2 regions of the Methylosinus sp. R-45379 genome follow, and region 2 is predicted to be linked to the other one. Evidence: predicted binding sites of a transcription regulator. Region 2 holds the regulator's gene; the other holds the start of a gene.
What was found. The regulator PhoB, encoded in region 2, activates phosphate uptake and scavenging genes when phosphate is short. The targets are predictions, from matches to a motif close to TGTCATNNANCTGTCAT.
Positions count from the first base shown of each region.

Region 1: a site for PhoB is predicted at 897-913, ahead of A1351_RS09430 (Orn/Lys/Arg decarboxylase N-terminal domain-containing protein). Genes of this name have one in related genera too.

Region 1 is NZ_LUUM01000223.1:30,045-37,684, forward strand. It holds gene A1351_RS09430 (Orn/Lys/Arg decarboxylase N-terminal domain-containing protein) at 1-835, opposite strand, end outside; gene A1351_RS09435 (LLM class flavin-dependent oxidoreductase) at 1,053-2,033, shown strand; gene A1351_RS09440 (response regulator) at 2,050-3,669, opposite strand; gene A1351_RS09445 (protein-glutamate O-methyltransferase CheR) at 3,666-4,496, opposite strand; gene A1351_RS09450 (response regulator) at 4,493-7,640, opposite strand, start outside.
Region 2 is NZ_LUUM01000309.1:88,779-96,418, reverse strand. It holds gene pstS (phosphate ABC transporter substrate-binding protein PstS) at 103-1,155, shown strand; gene pstC (phosphate ABC transporter permease subunit PstC) at 1,490-2,410, shown strand; gene pstA (phosphate ABC transporter permease PstA) at 2,414-3,253, shown strand; gene pstB (phosphate ABC transporter ATP-binding protein PstB) at 3,250-4,035, shown strand; gene phoU (phosphate signaling complex protein PhoU) at 4,066-4,791, shown strand; gene phoB (phosphate regulon transcriptional regulator PhoB) at 4,788-5,531, shown strand; gene hpnE (hydroxysqualene dehydroxylase HpnE) at 5,726-6,970, opposite strand; gene hpnD (presqualene diphosphate synthase HpnD) at 6,967-7,640, opposite strand, start outside.

The DNA of each region.
Region 1 (7,640 bases), on a different contig from region 2:
GCGTCGTCGGCAGAAAGATCGGCACGCCGCCGCCGAGCAGCAAGGCGCCATGATGCGCCGCCTTGTGATTATTGCGATCGAACAGCACGAGATCGCCCTCGGCGACAAGATTGGTGAGCACGACCTTGTTGGAGGAGGATGTGCCGTTGAGAACGAAATAGGTCTTCTCCGCGCCGAAGATTTCCGCCGCCGCCTTTTGCGCGGCGAGCGCCGGACCTTCATGCGTCAACAGATCGCCGAGCTCGACGACGGAATTGTCGAGATCGTCGCGGAACACGGCCTCGCCCAAATGCTCCATGAAGATGCGGCCGATCGGGCTGCGGCTATAAAAAATGCCGCCATTATGGCCGGGGCAGGTCCATAGCTGATTGCCTTCCTCGGCGTAATCGACCAGCGCGCCGAAGAAGGGCGTCTTCAGCGTCTCCGCATATTGCTTCAGGCGCGAGACGAGATTTTTGGCGATGAATTCCGGCGTCTCCTCGGCGAGGAAGACATAGCCGTCGATGAAGTCCAGCACCTCGACCGGAATATCCTCGAAGCGCTTGCGGCGAATGAGCAGCACGATCGGCATTTCGAGGCCGCGCTTGCGCATGAGATCGATGAGCGAGGCGGTCTTGCCCTCGAGGCCTTTCTTGCCCCAATCGACGACGAGGCAGCCGATGGCGGCGTCGGTCTGCACGACGATCTCGGCGTCCTCCACGCGGCGCGCGCGCACAACCTGAAAGCCCATGCTCTCGATCGCGGCGATGATCTGACTGACGCGCAGCCCCTCGAGGTCATCGGCCTCGAAATTGGGAGCGGAGAAGAGGAATGTGAAGCGACGGGAGAAGTCCATTCGAATCGGCCTGTGGCGCTGACGAGGAAGAGGAGGAGCCCCGCACTCACAGCCTTGTTCGATGACACAATCGTGACAGCGCTTTGCGGCGCCGCAGAGCAGGCCTCCGCTTCGGCTGGAAACGCCGCGGAATTGCGCATCCGCCGCTTGCCGCCGGCGTGACCGGGGCCTAAGCTATATAACAAACCTATATAGCGTGCCAGGAGGAGCTTCGGCCATGCGCATCGGCGTGTTCTGCACCTATGAAAACCCTGTTCGCGACTATAAGGCCTGCTTCGACGCGCAGACGCGTCTCGTGCGCCGCGCGGAGGAGGTCGGCTTCGAGGAGGCCTGGGTCGCCGAGCATCATTTCGACGATGACGCCGTCAGCCCATCCATATTGACGCTGCTTTCCTATCTCGCCGGCGTCACCTCGCGCGTGCGGCTCGGCTCGGCGGCGGTGCTGCTCGCTTTCCGCAATCCGATCCAGGTGGCGGAGGATGTCGCGACCATCGACGTTCTCTCCAATGGCCGTTTCGATTTCGGCGTCGCCAAGGGCGGCCCCTTTCCAGCGCAGAACAAGCATTTTCACGCGGCGAAGGAGGACTCGCGCGACATGACTCTCGAGGCGCTCGAGCTGATCGAGCGTCTGCTCTATGAAGATCGCGTCACTTTCTCCGGCGCGCATTTTCATGTCGATGATCTCGCGCTCTGTCCCAAGCCTTTGCAAAAGCCGATTCCGACCTGGATCGCCACATCCACGCCGTCAGCGATCGAATATGCGGCGCGCAAGGGCTTCGGCATAATGGCGGCCTCGCTTGTGCCGATCGCCAAGATCGAGCAGGCGGCCGCCGCCTATCGCGCGACGGGGCCGGCCGCCGATCCGCGTCTTGCTCTGGCGCGCTTCTATTATGCCGCCGAGACGCGTGAGAAGGCGCTGGCGGAGGCGCTGCCCTTCATCGCGCGTTTCGCCGATCGCATGCGCGGCATTTTTCTCGCGCAAAATGCGCTGGCCTCTTTCGATCCGGAGGAGATCGTCGAGCGCTCGCTCATCGGAAGCTATGAGGAGCTCGCTGAGAATATCGTCGGCATTCATCGGCGGCTCGGCGTGGGCTCGCTGCTGCTGAAGCCGGCGACGGCGAACGAGTCTCTCGCGCTTGCGAGCCTCGATGATTTCGCGGCGAAGATTCGCCCGCGCATAGAGGCCGCGCTCGCCTGAGCGGAGCGCGCTCGGCTCAGGGCGCGGCGTTCTCGGCGAGCAATCTCTGTATCGTCTCCAGCAGCCGCTCGACGTCGGCCGGCTTGCCGAGCTGCGCGCTGTTTTGCAGCGGGATGCGGACGGCGTCCTCATCCGCTGTGGCGCCGCTCAGGACGAGCGCCGGAAGGTCGCGATTGAGCAGCTCGCGCAGGCGCCGCACGACGAGCGGCCCCACCACGCCATTGGGCAGATGATAATCGATGATCACCATGTCCGGCCGGGCGCGGTCGCCGACGACGATCTTGGTCGCGGCGTCGCCGTCTGCGGCGGCCAGCACCTCATGGCCCTCTGTCGTCAGCAGCAGCTCGAGCGAGTCGAGCACATCGGCGTCGTCGTCGACGACGAGAATGACGCCTCTGCGCGACGGCCGCGCGCCGACGCCGAAGAGCGCGTCGCCGCAGCGTAGCGGTTCCGATCGCCCGTCGACGCCGCGCGAATCGTGGAGCGGCGCCTCGATCGCGCAGCGACGCGGCAGCCGAATGTGAAAGCATGTGCCGCGCGAATCATCCGATTCGAATTCGATCGCGCCGCCATGCGCCAGCACGATCTGCCGACAGATGAACAGGCCGAGGCCGAGGCCACGCATGCGGTCGCTGCTGGCGAAGGGTTCGAACAGCGCGTCGCGCAGCGCGCTCGGCACGCCGCGTCCGCCATTGCAGACGTGGATCACGACAAAGTCCGCCGCGCCGCCGTCGATCCGCAGCGAGACCGGCGCGCCGGGCGGGCTGTGCTCGACGGCGTTGCCGAGGAGATTGGAGAGAAGCTGCAGAATGCGGTCGACATCCCAGGCGCCGTCCATGTCGCCGTCGAAATCGAGCCGCAGGGCGCGCCCGCGTCCGCTGAACTCATCGGCGATCTGCTCGACGACGCGCCGGAAATTCGCCGCGGCGGGACGGATGGCGAGGCCGCCGCCCATTCTGATGCGCGTCAGATCGAGAATCTGCTCGATCATCCGCGCCATGCGCTGGCCGCTCTGGCGAATGAGCTGCAGCGCCTTGCGCAGATCGTCGTCCTGCGCAACGCTCAGCGAGCGCTCGGCGGAGGTGAGTATGCTCTGCAGCGGATTGCGCAGATCATGCCCGAGAATGCCGACGAACATCTCGCGCATGCGTTCCACTTGCAGAAGCTGCTGGCGCTGCCGCTCCAGCGTCACGAAGACGTCGACCTTGCTGCGCAGCACCTGCTCGTCGATCGGCTTGAACAGATAGTCGACGGCGCCGACCTCATATCCCTTGAACATGCGCGAGACGTCCGGCGAATGCGCGGTGACGAAGACGATCGGCACATAGCGCGTCTTCTCCACGCCGCGCATCAGCGTCGCCAGCTCGAATCCGTCCATCTCCGGCATGTTCACATCGACGATGGCGAGCGCGATGCTGCGATCGAGGAGAATGTCGAGCGCGGTGCGGCCCGATTGCGCGGTGACGATGTCGAACGCGTCGCAACGCAGCAGCGCCTCCATCGCGATCAGATTCTCCGCGAAATCATCGACGATGAGAACGACCGGGAGCTTGGACGTGCGGCCCGAGTCGAAATCGGGCGTCGACGACCGCCGACGCCCGGACGGGTTCGAGGAGTTTTCGATCGCTCTCATCATTTCACCCGATAGATGTGCTCGTCAGCCGAAAGAATCTCTAGAGAAGACGCATGACGTGAGAAGGCGAGCGATTCATTCGGCCCGAGGCCGATGAAGCCGCGCGCGCAGAGCGACTCGCGAAACAGGCCGATCGCGCGATCCTGCAGCGTTCGGTCGAAATAGATGAGCACGTTCCTGCACGAGATGAGGTGCATTTCGGCGAAGGCGGCGTCGGTCGCGAGGCTGTGGTCGCAGAACAGGATGCGCTGCTTCAGAAAGGGCGCGATGGTCGCATAGGCGCCGCGCGCGACGAAATAGTCGGAGAGCGCCGCGCGTCCGCCGGAGCCGTGGTAATTCTCGGCGAAACCGCCCATGCGGAAGAGCTCATAGGCGCCGGCCTGCGCGATCGCCATGCTCTCCTTGTCTATGTCGGTCGCATAGACGAGCGAGCGCTCGAGCAGCCCTTCCTCGTGCAGGAGAATGGCGATGGAATAGGCCTCCTCGCCGGTTCCGCAGCCCGCCACCCAGAAGCGCAGCGAAGGATAGGTGGCGAGATGCGGCGCGACCGTCTCGCGCAGCCCGCGGAAATAGCAAGGATCGCGGAAGAGATCGCTCACCTGTATGGTGAGATGGCGCAACGCTTCCGTGAAAGCGCCCCTGTCGTGGACGATGCGGTCGAGAAGATCGGTGATCGTCGCGCATCGCAGCGCGATCTGAGCGCGGGCGACGCTGCGGCGCAGAGAGGAGCGCGCATAGCCGCGAAAATCATGCTGATAGAGCCGGAATATGGCCTCCAGCAGGAGGTCCAGCTCGATCTCGGCTTTCTCATCGGAGTCGAGAAGGATCATTTCGGCATCCATACGCGGATCAGCGACAAGAGCTTCTCGACGTCGATCGGCTTGGAGATATAATCATTGGCGCCGGCCGAAAGACATTGCGCGCGATCGTCGGGCATGGCCTTGGCGGTGAGCGCGATGATCGGCAGAGCGGCCTTGTCCTCGCGCTCGCGGATCGCGCGCATGGCGGCGAGCCCGTCCATCTCCGGCATCATCAGATCCATCAGCACCAGATCGATCGTCGGATCGCGATCGATGCGCTCCAGCGCTTCTTTGCCATTGCGGGCGATCTGCACCGTCATGCCTTCACGCTCGAGCACGGCCGTCAGCGAGAATATATTGCGCACATCGTCCTCGACCAGCAGCACGTGGCGGCCGTCGAGAACGCTGTCGCGGCTGCGCGCGATCTCGAGCATATGCTGCTGCTCGGGCGACAGCTTCGATTCCGCCTGATGCAGGAAAAGAGTGGTCTCCTCTATGAGCCGCTCCGGCGAGCGCGCGCCTTTGATGATGATGGATTTCGACAGGCGCCGAAGCTTCTGCTCCTCGTCCATGCTGAGCGAGCGCGCGGTGTAGATGATCACCGGCGGCGCGACGCGCGTCTCGTCGCGGCTCATGCGCTCCAGAAACTCGAAGCCGCTGACGCCGGGCAGCATGAGGTCGAGAACCACGCAGTCGAAGGGGCGCGCGTCGATCTCGCGCGAGGCGTCCTCGGCCGTCGCGACCGCGACGATCTCCACGCCGGCGGAAGACAAGAGCTCCATGAGAGCGGTGCGCTGCACGCCCTCGTCCTCGACGATCAGGATCGACTTGTCGCGATCGAGCCGGTCCTCCAGCAGGCGGAAGGCGGAGACGAGCTGCTCGCGCTTGGCCGGCTTCAATATGTATCCGACGGCGCCCATCTCGCGCGCCACTTTCTGATAATCATGCATCGAGACCACATGGATCGGCGCATGGCGGACCGCGGGGTCGCGCTTCAGCAGCTCGAGCACGGTGAGGCCCGACTGGTCCGGCAGGCCGATGTCGAGCAGCACGGCTTGCGGACGGAAGCGTCGCGCCAGCGTCAGCGCGTCGCCGGCCGAGCCTGCGACGATGCATTTGAAGCCGAGCTCACGCGCGAGATCGCGCAATATTTCTGCAAAGGCGGGATCATCCTCGACGATCAGCGCCACGCGGCGTGAATCCGTGATCTCGTCGCGATCGTCCGATATCGGCGCCGGCGCGGGCGCCACAGGCGACGGCGGCGGCTCCTCGCGTCGCACGGCGAGAGCCGCCGCGCCATCGGCGCGCAGCGGCAGCAGCAGGGAGAATGTGCTGCCCTGTCCCGGCGTGCTGCGCACGCTGAGCGCGCCGCCCAGCAGCTCGGCGAACTCGCGCGAGATGGAGAGGCCGAGGCCGGCGCCGCCGAACTTGCGGTTGATGCCGCCATTGGCTTGGCGAAATACCTGGAAGATCGTCTCCTGCTGATCGTCCGCTATGCCGATCCCCGTGTCCTCGACGACGAAGGCGACGCGCTGCGCGCTCTCGCGCCGCACGATGAGGCGCACGCCGCCGCGCTCGGTGAACTTCACGGCGTTGGCAAGAAGATTGGAGAGAATCTGCTGCAGGCGCTGGCGATCGGTCTCGATCATGTCCGGCGCGCCGGGCTCGACGGAGATGGAGAATTGCAGCCGCCGCTCGGCCGCGAGCGGCTCGAAGCGCCGCTCGAGATCGGCGAGCAATGTCGAGATCGCCGTCGGCGCCATGTCGAGCTCGATCTTGCCGGCCTCTATCTTGGAGAGATCGAGAATATCATTGATGAGCACCAGCAGATCATTGCCGGCCGAATAGATGCTCTGCGCATATTTGATCTGCTCGGGCGCGAGATTGCCGTCGCGATTGTCGACGAGCAGCTTGGCGAGAATGAGCGAGCTGTTGAGCGGCGTGCGCAGCTCATGCGACATATTGGCGAGAAATTCGGATTTGTAGCGGCTGGCGCGCTCCAGCTCCACGGCCTTCTGCCGCAAGGCGGATTCTGTCGCCAGCAGATTCTCCTTCTGCAGCTCCAACGCCCGCGTGTGCTCTTCGAGCGTGTCGTTGACCTGACGCAGCTCCTCCTGCTGCGCGGTGAGCTCCTCGCCTTGCGCGCGCGATTCCTCCAGCAATTGCTCTATGCGGCCGCGCGCCTCGGCGGAGCTGATCGCCTGTCCGACGCCGCTCGAGACGAAGTCGAGAATAGCGAGACGCTTCTCGCAAAAAGGCTTGATCGCGCCGAGCTCGATGACGCCGCGCGTCTCCCCTTCGTGCAGCAGCGGAAAGATCAGCAGATGGCGGGGCGGCGTCTGTCCGAGCCCCCAATGAATGGCGAGGCCGTCCTCTGGAATGTCGGTCACGACGATGCGTCGCTTGTCCAGCGCGACTTGGCCCACCAGCCCCTCGCCGAGCCGCCAATGCTCGCGCATGCCGGAGGCGCCGGCATAGGCTCCGGCGAGCCGCAGCGTCGCGCCGCCATCCTCGGCGACATATTGCGCGCCGACCTGCGCGCTCAATGCGCGGCACAGCAGAGCGAGCACGCGCTGCGCCAGCTCGCGCATCGTCGGATTGCCGCTCATCGCCTGGGACAGCGCGGTCTCCTGCTCGGCGAGCCACATTTGCCGGTCATTGCGCTCGGCGGCCTCCCGCAGCGCGCGCGTCATCGCCTGCAGCGATTTGCCGAGCTGATCCTTGTCGCTGCGCGGCGAAGGCTGCGCGGAATAATCGCCGCCGGCGATCGTCTCCATCTCGCGGGCGACTCCGCGCAGGCTGTCGACCAGATCATTGAGCGATAGGCCGAGAATGTCGCTGGGGCCGGCGAGATCGATATGGCGCTCGAGATCGCCCTCCGTCACCGCGCGCATGACGCTGGCGACATGATGCAGGCGCTCGCGATGATCCTCGAGATTTTGCGCGGTGAGCGCGCCATAGGTGTCGACGACGACGGCCGAGTCGAAGGCGATGAGCTTGCGCACGGAGAGAGCGGCGGTCGCACGCGCGCGCAGCCGCTCGTCGTTCTCGATCGCGCGGCGCAGCCAGGCGGAGACGAATTCCATGGCCAAAAGATAGATGAGCAGGCCGAGCTCGATGCGCGCATGCGTGCGTCCGATGACGCGCCGGCGCTCCACATAGGCGTCATCGACA
Region 2 (7,640 bases):
CCAGCTGTCGTAAAACCCTCGTCGCGCGCCTCTAGGGTGCGCCTCGCTGGGGCGCTGGACGCGCGCCGACACAGTGAACCTCGAGCTCGAAAGAGACCGAACATGCTTTCCAAAGTTTTCCATCGTGTCGCTCTGGCGACGACCCTGGCCGTCGCCACGGCCGGCGCCGCCCTCGCGATCGACATTTCGGGCGCCGGCGCCACCTTCCCCTATCCGATCTACGCCAAATGGGCGGACAGCTATAAGAAGGAGACCGGCAACGGCCTCAATTACCAGTCGATCGGCTCGGGCGGCGGCATCAAGCAGATCAAGGCGCGCACCGTGACCTTCGGCGCCTCCGACCAGCCGCTGAAGGCCGAGGAGCTGGAGGCCGCCGGCCTCACCCAATGGCCGCAGGTGATCGGCGGCATCGTGCCGGTCGTCAATCTGGACGGCGTCGCCTCCGGCGATCTCGTCCTCGACGGCAAGACGCTCGGCGCCATCTTCCTCGGCGAGATCAAGAGCTGGGACGACGCCGCGATCAAGAAGCTGAACCCGAAGGCCAAGCTTCCCTCGGCCGCGATCGCCGTCGTGCATCGTTCGGACGGATCGGGCACGACCTTCAACTTCACCAATTACCTGTCCAAGGTCAGCGCGGACTGGAAGGCCAAGGTCGGCGAGAACGCCTCGGTCGAATGGCCGGTCGGCATCGGCGCCAAGGGCAATGAGGGCGTCGCCAACAATGTGGCCAACACCAAGGGCGCCATCGGCTATGTCGAATACGCCTACGCCAAGCAGAACAAGCTGACCTACACCAAGCTCGTCAACAAGGACGGCAAGACCGTCGCGCCGACGACGCCGACCTTCCAGGCCGCGGCCTCCAACGCCGATTGGGCCAATGCGCCGGGCTTCTATCAGATCCTCACCGACCAGCCGGGCGCGCAGTCCTGGCCGATCACCGCCGCCACCTTCATTCTGCTGCCCAAGGCGCCGCAGGATACGGCTGCGGCCGGCGAGGCTCTGAAATTCTTCGGTTGGGCCTTCGCCAAGGGCAATAAGGCGGCCGAGGAGCTGGATTACATCCCGCTGCCGACCAATGTCGTGGCTCTGATCAAGAAGAGCTGGACGGCCAATATCAAGGATGCGAGCGGCAAGCCGCTGGCGTCGATCAACTGACGCATCGATGCGCGCCGGCGAGATCATCCTTGGACGAGATCATCCCTGGAGATATCGCCGGCGCCCCTCGACGCGAGGGGCAGAGGTGGCGGAATGGCGCGAGACGAACCGCCCGAGGACGAGCTTTCCCGCTTCTTTTCGACGCGGAACGCCTCGACGCGGTGAGTTCCCTCGAGACCTGCGCTATGACCTCAGATGAAAAATCCGCCTTCGGGAGCGCGCGATGGACGCCGGCTTCAACCGCCAAACGAGAGACAATAGCGTGTCGGACCTAGCAATCGTAGATGCGACGCCCCGCGCCGCCGAAGTCGACCGCGGGAAAGTTCTCGGCCGCATGGCCTTGTTCGACTTCTTCTTTCATAATTTGACCCGCGCCGCCGCGGTGCTCGTCCTTCTGATTCTCGGCGGCGTGATCTTCTCGCTGATCTATGGCTCGCTGCCGGCGATAAAGGCCTTCGGCCTCGGCTTTTTGACGACGGAATCGTGGAATCCCGTCACCGAGAGATTCGGCGCCGTCGCGCCCGTCTACGGCACTCTGGTGACGTCGACCATCGCCATGGTCATCGCCGTGCCGCTGGGCCTCGGCATCGCCATCTTCCTCACCGAGCTCTGCCCCCATGCGCTGCGCCGGCCGATCGGCGTCGCCATCGAGCTGCTCGCGGGCATCCCGTCGATCATCTACGGCATTTGGGGCCTGTTCGTGCTGGCGCCCTTCCTGCAGCAGCATGTGCAGCCGGCGCTGATCTCGCTCACCGCCGACATTCCCGTGCTGTCGAGCCTCTTCGCCGGCCCGCCCTATGGCATCGGCATGCTGACGGCCGGCTTCATTCTGGCGATCATGGTGCTGCCCTTCATCACCTCCATCTCGCGCGACGTGTTCGACACGGTCCCGCCGGTGCTGAAGGAGGCAGCCTCGGGCGTCGGCTGCACGACATGGGAAGTGATGCGCTATGTCGTCATCCCCTACACGCGCGTCGGCGTCATCGGCGGCGTGATGCTCGGCCTCGGCCGCGCTCTCGGCGAGACGATGGCCGTCACCTTCGTCATCGGCAACGCCCATAAGGTGTCGAGCTCGCTGCTCGCGCCCGGCACGACCATCTCGGCGACGATCGCCAATGAATTCACCGAGGCTGTCGGCGACCTCTACACTTCCGCGCTGATCGAGCTCGGCCTCATCCTCTTCGTCATCACCTTCTTCGTGCTGGCGGCGGCGCGCTTCATGCTGATGCGCATCGAGCAGAAATCGGGAGCCTGACCCTTGTCCCTCTACACCTCCCGCCGCCGCACCAATGTGATCGCCACCACGCTGTGCTGGACCGGCACCGTCTTCGGCCTCGCCTGGCTGGTGCTGATCCTCGGCGCGCTGATCTATGAGGGCGCGCGCGGCCTCTCGCCGGCCGTCTTCACCGAGATGACGCCGCCGCCCGGCGCCACCGGCGGCCTGCTCAACGCCATCGCCGGCTCGCTGGTGATGACGACGATCGGCGTGCTGCTCGGCACCCCGCTCGGAATGCTCGCCGGCACCTATATGGCCGAATATGGCCGCTACTCGAAGCTCAGCACCGTGGTGCGCTTCATCAACGACATTCTGCTCAGCGCGCCCTCCATCGTCGTCGGCCTCTTCGTCTATACGGTGGTGGTGGCGCAGGTCGGGCATTTCTCCGGCATAGCGGGCGCTCTGGCGCTGGGCGTGCTGGTGGTGCCTGTCGTCGTGCGCACCACGGAGGACATGCTGCTGCTGGTGCCGCTGCCGCTGCGCGAGGCGGCGACGGCGCTCGGCCTGCCGCGCTCCCATATGCTGATGCGCGTCGCCTATCGCGCGGCGAAATCCGGCATCGTCACCGGCGTGCTGCTGGCCATTGCGCGCGTCTCCGGCGAGACGGCGCCGCTGCTCTTCACCTCGCTCAACAATCAGTTCTGGAGCACGGATCTCAACGCGCCGGTCTCCAGCCTGCCCGTCGTCATCTTCCAATTCGCGCTCTCGCCCTACAAGGACTGGCAGCAGCTCGCCTGGACCGGCGCTCTGCTCGTCACCATCGCCGTCCTTCTGCTCTCCATCACCGCGCGCGCGCTCAGCAGCCAGGGAAAAAACAAATGACCGCCATGCCGGTTGTCGAAGCCACTATTCCGACGAAAGTCTCGGTTCGCGATCTGGATTTCTATTACGGGTCGTCGAAGGCGCTGAAATCGATCTCGCTGCCGCTCTACACCCATAAGGTGACGGCCTTCATCGGCCCGTCCGGCTGCGGCAAATCGACTCTGCTGCGCATATTGAACCGCATGTACGACCTCTATCCCAAGCAGCGCGCCGAGGGCGAGGTGCTGCTCGACGGCGAGAATATTCTCGACCCGCACATCGATCTCAACCTGCTGCGCTCGCGCGTCGGCATGGTGTTCCAGAAGCCGACGCCCTTCCCCATGTCGATCTACGACAATATCGCCTTCGGCATTCGCCTCTACGAGAAGCTCTCGCGCAGCGAGCTCGACGGGCGCGTCGAGGCGGCGCTGCGTGGCGCGGCGCTGTGGGACGAGGTGCGCGACAAGCTGAATTCGAGCGGCCTCGGCCTCTCGGGCGGCCAGCAGCAGCGCCTGTGCATCGCGCGCACCGTCGCCATTCAGCCAGAGGTGATCCTCTTCGACGAGCCCTGCTCGGCGCTGGACCCGATCTCGACCGCGAAGATCGAGGAGCTCATCGACGAAATGTCGGAGCGCTACACGATCGCCATCGTCACCCACAACATGCAGCAGGCGGCGCGCGTCTCCGATTTCACCGCCTTCATGTATCTCGGCGATCTCGTCGAATTCGGCGAGACCAATAATCTCTTCACCGCGCCGCAGAACAAGAAGACGCAGGACTATATCACCGGCCGCTTCGGCTGAGCGCGCATCGCGCACGAGGACATTGAGACCATGAGCGAACATATCGTCAGCTCCTATGACCGCGACCTCGAAGTGCTCGGCCGCAGAATCGCCGAGATGGGAGGCATCGCCGAGAAAATGCTCGCCGAAGCCATGGATGCGCTCGCCAATTTCGACATTGAGCTCGCCCATCGCGTCGTCGCCACCGATCAGCGCCTCGACGCGCTGCAGCGGGAGATAGAGGAGAACGCCATCCTCACCATCGCGCGGCGGCAGCCGCTCGCTATCGATCTGCGCGAATGCATCGCCGCTATGCGCATCGCCGCCGATCTCGAGCGGGTCGGCGATCTCGCCAAGAGCATCGCCAAGCGCACGGTGAAGATCCTCTCCGAGGCGCGCGTGCCGCGCGCCGTCATCGGCCTCAAGACGATGGCGGAAGTCGCCGCCATACAGCTGAAGGACGTGCTCGACGCCTACGCCCAGCGCGATGTCGAGCGCGCCCGCGCCGTGTGGACCAACGACAGCGAGCTCGATGCGCTGGAAGATTCGGTGTTCCGCGATCTCCTCACCTTCATGATGGAGGACCCGCGCAACATCTCCTTCTGCACGCATCTGCTCTTCTGCTCGAAGAACATAGAGCGCATCGGCGATCACACCACCAATGTCGCCGAGACGATCGTCTATCTCGTCACTGGCGAGGCGATGCCGACCGACCGCCCCAAAGGCAAATCGGCGAGCCTTCCCGCCAGCGCGGAACCGGATGAGCCTACGAAATGAATGAAATCCGCGTCGCCGCTCCGCGCGAGGCGCCGCACGACCGCGCGCCGCGCATACTCGTCGTCGAGGACGACGCGGCGCTGGCGCTGCTGCTCGGCTATAATCTCGAGGCCGAGGGCTTTCTCGTCGAGCATATAGAGCGCGGCGACGAGGCGGAGATCCGTCTCTCCGAATCGCAGCCCGATCTCGTTATTCTCGACTGGATGCTGCCCGGCGTCTCCGGCCTCGAGATCTGCCGACGGCTGCGCGCGCGCGACGACACGCGCAGCATGCCGATCATCATGCTCACCGCGCGCGGCGACGAGAATGAGCGCGTGCGCGGCCTCTCCATCGGCGCCGACGATTATGTGGTGAAGCCCTTCTCGCCGCCGGAGCTGATGGCGCGCGTGCATGCGCTGCTGCGCCGCGCGCGGCCGGAGCGCGTGGCGACGCGGCTCGTCGCCGGCGACATAGACCTCGACCGCGAGACGCGCCGCGTGAAGCGCGGCGGGCGCGAGATTCATCTCGGCCCGACGGAGTTCCGTCTGCTGGAATATCTGATGGAAAAACCCGGCCGCGTCTTCTCGCGCGCGCAATTGCTCGACAGCGTGTGGGGGCTCTCGGCGGAGATCGACGAGCGCACCGTCGACGTGCATGTCGGCCGTCTGCGCAAGGCGATCATCCGCGGCCGCGAGAAGGACCCGATCCGCACCGTGCGCGGCACCGGCTATTCCTTCGACGAGACCTTCGGGAGGAATTGAGGGGCGATGCGAGCCTGAAGGCTCGCGGTCCAGGGGGCGCTTTGGATCGCGAGCCTTCAGGCTCGCTTTTGTCTGCACGCGCTCCCTCTGCCCATCGTCATTGCGAGCGCAGCGAAGCAATCCAGAGCCGTGGGGCGGCCCCTGGATCGCATCGTCGCTACGCTCCTCGCGATGACGGCGGCGGCGGGCTCGACCTATGAACGCCCCGCCAGCTCCGCCGCGCGATAGCCCGACCTTATCGCGCCTTCAATCGTCGCCGGAAGGCCGGTCGCAGTCCAATCGCCGGCGAGGAAGAGATTGCGCCACCCCGTCACAGCGCCGGGGCGGCGCAGCTGCTGCGCCGGCGTCGCGGCGAAAGTGGCGCGCTTTTCCTTGACGATCTGCCATTGCGGCAGCTCCACCGGCAGGCCCGTGGCGGCGGCTGCCTCGGCCCATATGCGCTCGGCGAGGCTCTCGCGGGAATCGTCCATCAACCGATCGGCGCCGCTGATCGTCACCGAGAGCCTGTCCTCGAAAGCGAACAGCCATTCGGTGAGCGAGCCGATCATGCCGAGCAGCGCCGGCTGCCCCGGCGGCGGCGCGATCTTGAAATGCGCATTGACGATGCCGCGGAAATCATCCGGCGCGACGAGGCCCGGAACGAGCTCCTGCGCCGCCCAGGGCGGGACGGCGAGCGCGACGCTGTCATTCTCGCCGAGCGCGATTTTCTCGTCGCCGAAATCGAGCGCTGTGGCGCGCTCGCCGGAAAATTCGATTCCCTTCAGCCGCGCGGCGAAGCGCGGCGCGGCGCCACGCGCGGCGAGAGCGCTCAGCGCCGGCTCGATGAACGCCGTCCCGAGCCCGCGCCGCGCGACCAGCGGACGGCAAGCGGCGCCGCCAGCGGCCAGCGTCTCGCGCAGCACGGCGGCGGCGAGCGCGGCGGAGGAGCAGCGCGGCTCCGTATTGAGCGCGGAGAGCAGCACCGGCCCCCACAGCCGCTCATAGAGCACGCCCGAGCAATTCATCGCCTCGCCGATGGTCGCGCCCTTTTTGGCGAGGAGAATGCCGATCGCGCCGAGATAATCCGCAGGCGCCGTGCCGGGCACGCGGCGATCCGCCACGAAAATCCACCAGGGCAGGCGCGAGGCGTTCGGCCTCATGCGCCAGCGCGTTCCGTCGCGCGTGTCCAAAAAGTCGAAGGCGCATTCCTTCGGCCCGACCAGCTCATCCACCGAGCCGATGCGGCGGGCGTAATCCAGCGCCGTGGCGTTGCCGGAGAGCAGCAGATGATTGCCATTGTCGATGACGAGATCGAGGCTGGAATCATAATAGGACCGGCAGCGCCCGCCCGCCATGCGCGCGGCTTCATAGAGCGCGACGCTGCGGCCCTCGTCGGTCAGACGAATGGCGCAGGAGAGGCCGGCGAGACCCGCGCCGATGATATGCGTCGTTCCGCTCACGTCAGCGCGAATCTCAGCAGGGCCAGCAGGACTTTCGTCCGCGAGGCGGAGACCGGCACGCGCGGCGGCGCGAAGCCGCGCGCCACCAGACGATCGAGAACCGAGCGATAGGCCGTCGCCATCAGATAGGGCGCCTTCACCGCGCGCTGCGGCGAGACGCGCATCAGCAGCTCCGATTCCGCATAATGCTTGCGCGCGCGCTCGGCCACTGCAGCGCAGACTTGCTGAAGGCCGGGGTGCGCCAGCACCGCGCCGCGCGCGAAATCGGTGACGCCGGCCGCCTCCAGCGCCTCGCGCGGGAGATAGAGCCGCCCGCGCGCCTCGTCCTCGTCGAGATCGCGCAGAATATTGGTGAGCTGCAAGGCGCGGCCCATGTGATAGGCGAGCATGCGCGCCTTGGTCGGCAGCGCGCCGCTGGCGCTCTCCGCCTCATCGGCGAGGCCGAAGACCCGCACCGAGAGCCGCCCCACCGCGCTCGCCACATGATCGCAATAGAGATCGAGCCGATCCCATTCCGGCGCGCGAATATCCTCCACGACATCCATGGCCATGCCGTCGATGACCGCCTCGAAATCGGCGCGCTCGAGGCCGAAGCGGCGCACCGGCCGCGCCAGATCGGCGCAACGCTTATGCGTGCGGCCGGCGTAGAGCGCGTCGAGATCGCGCCGCC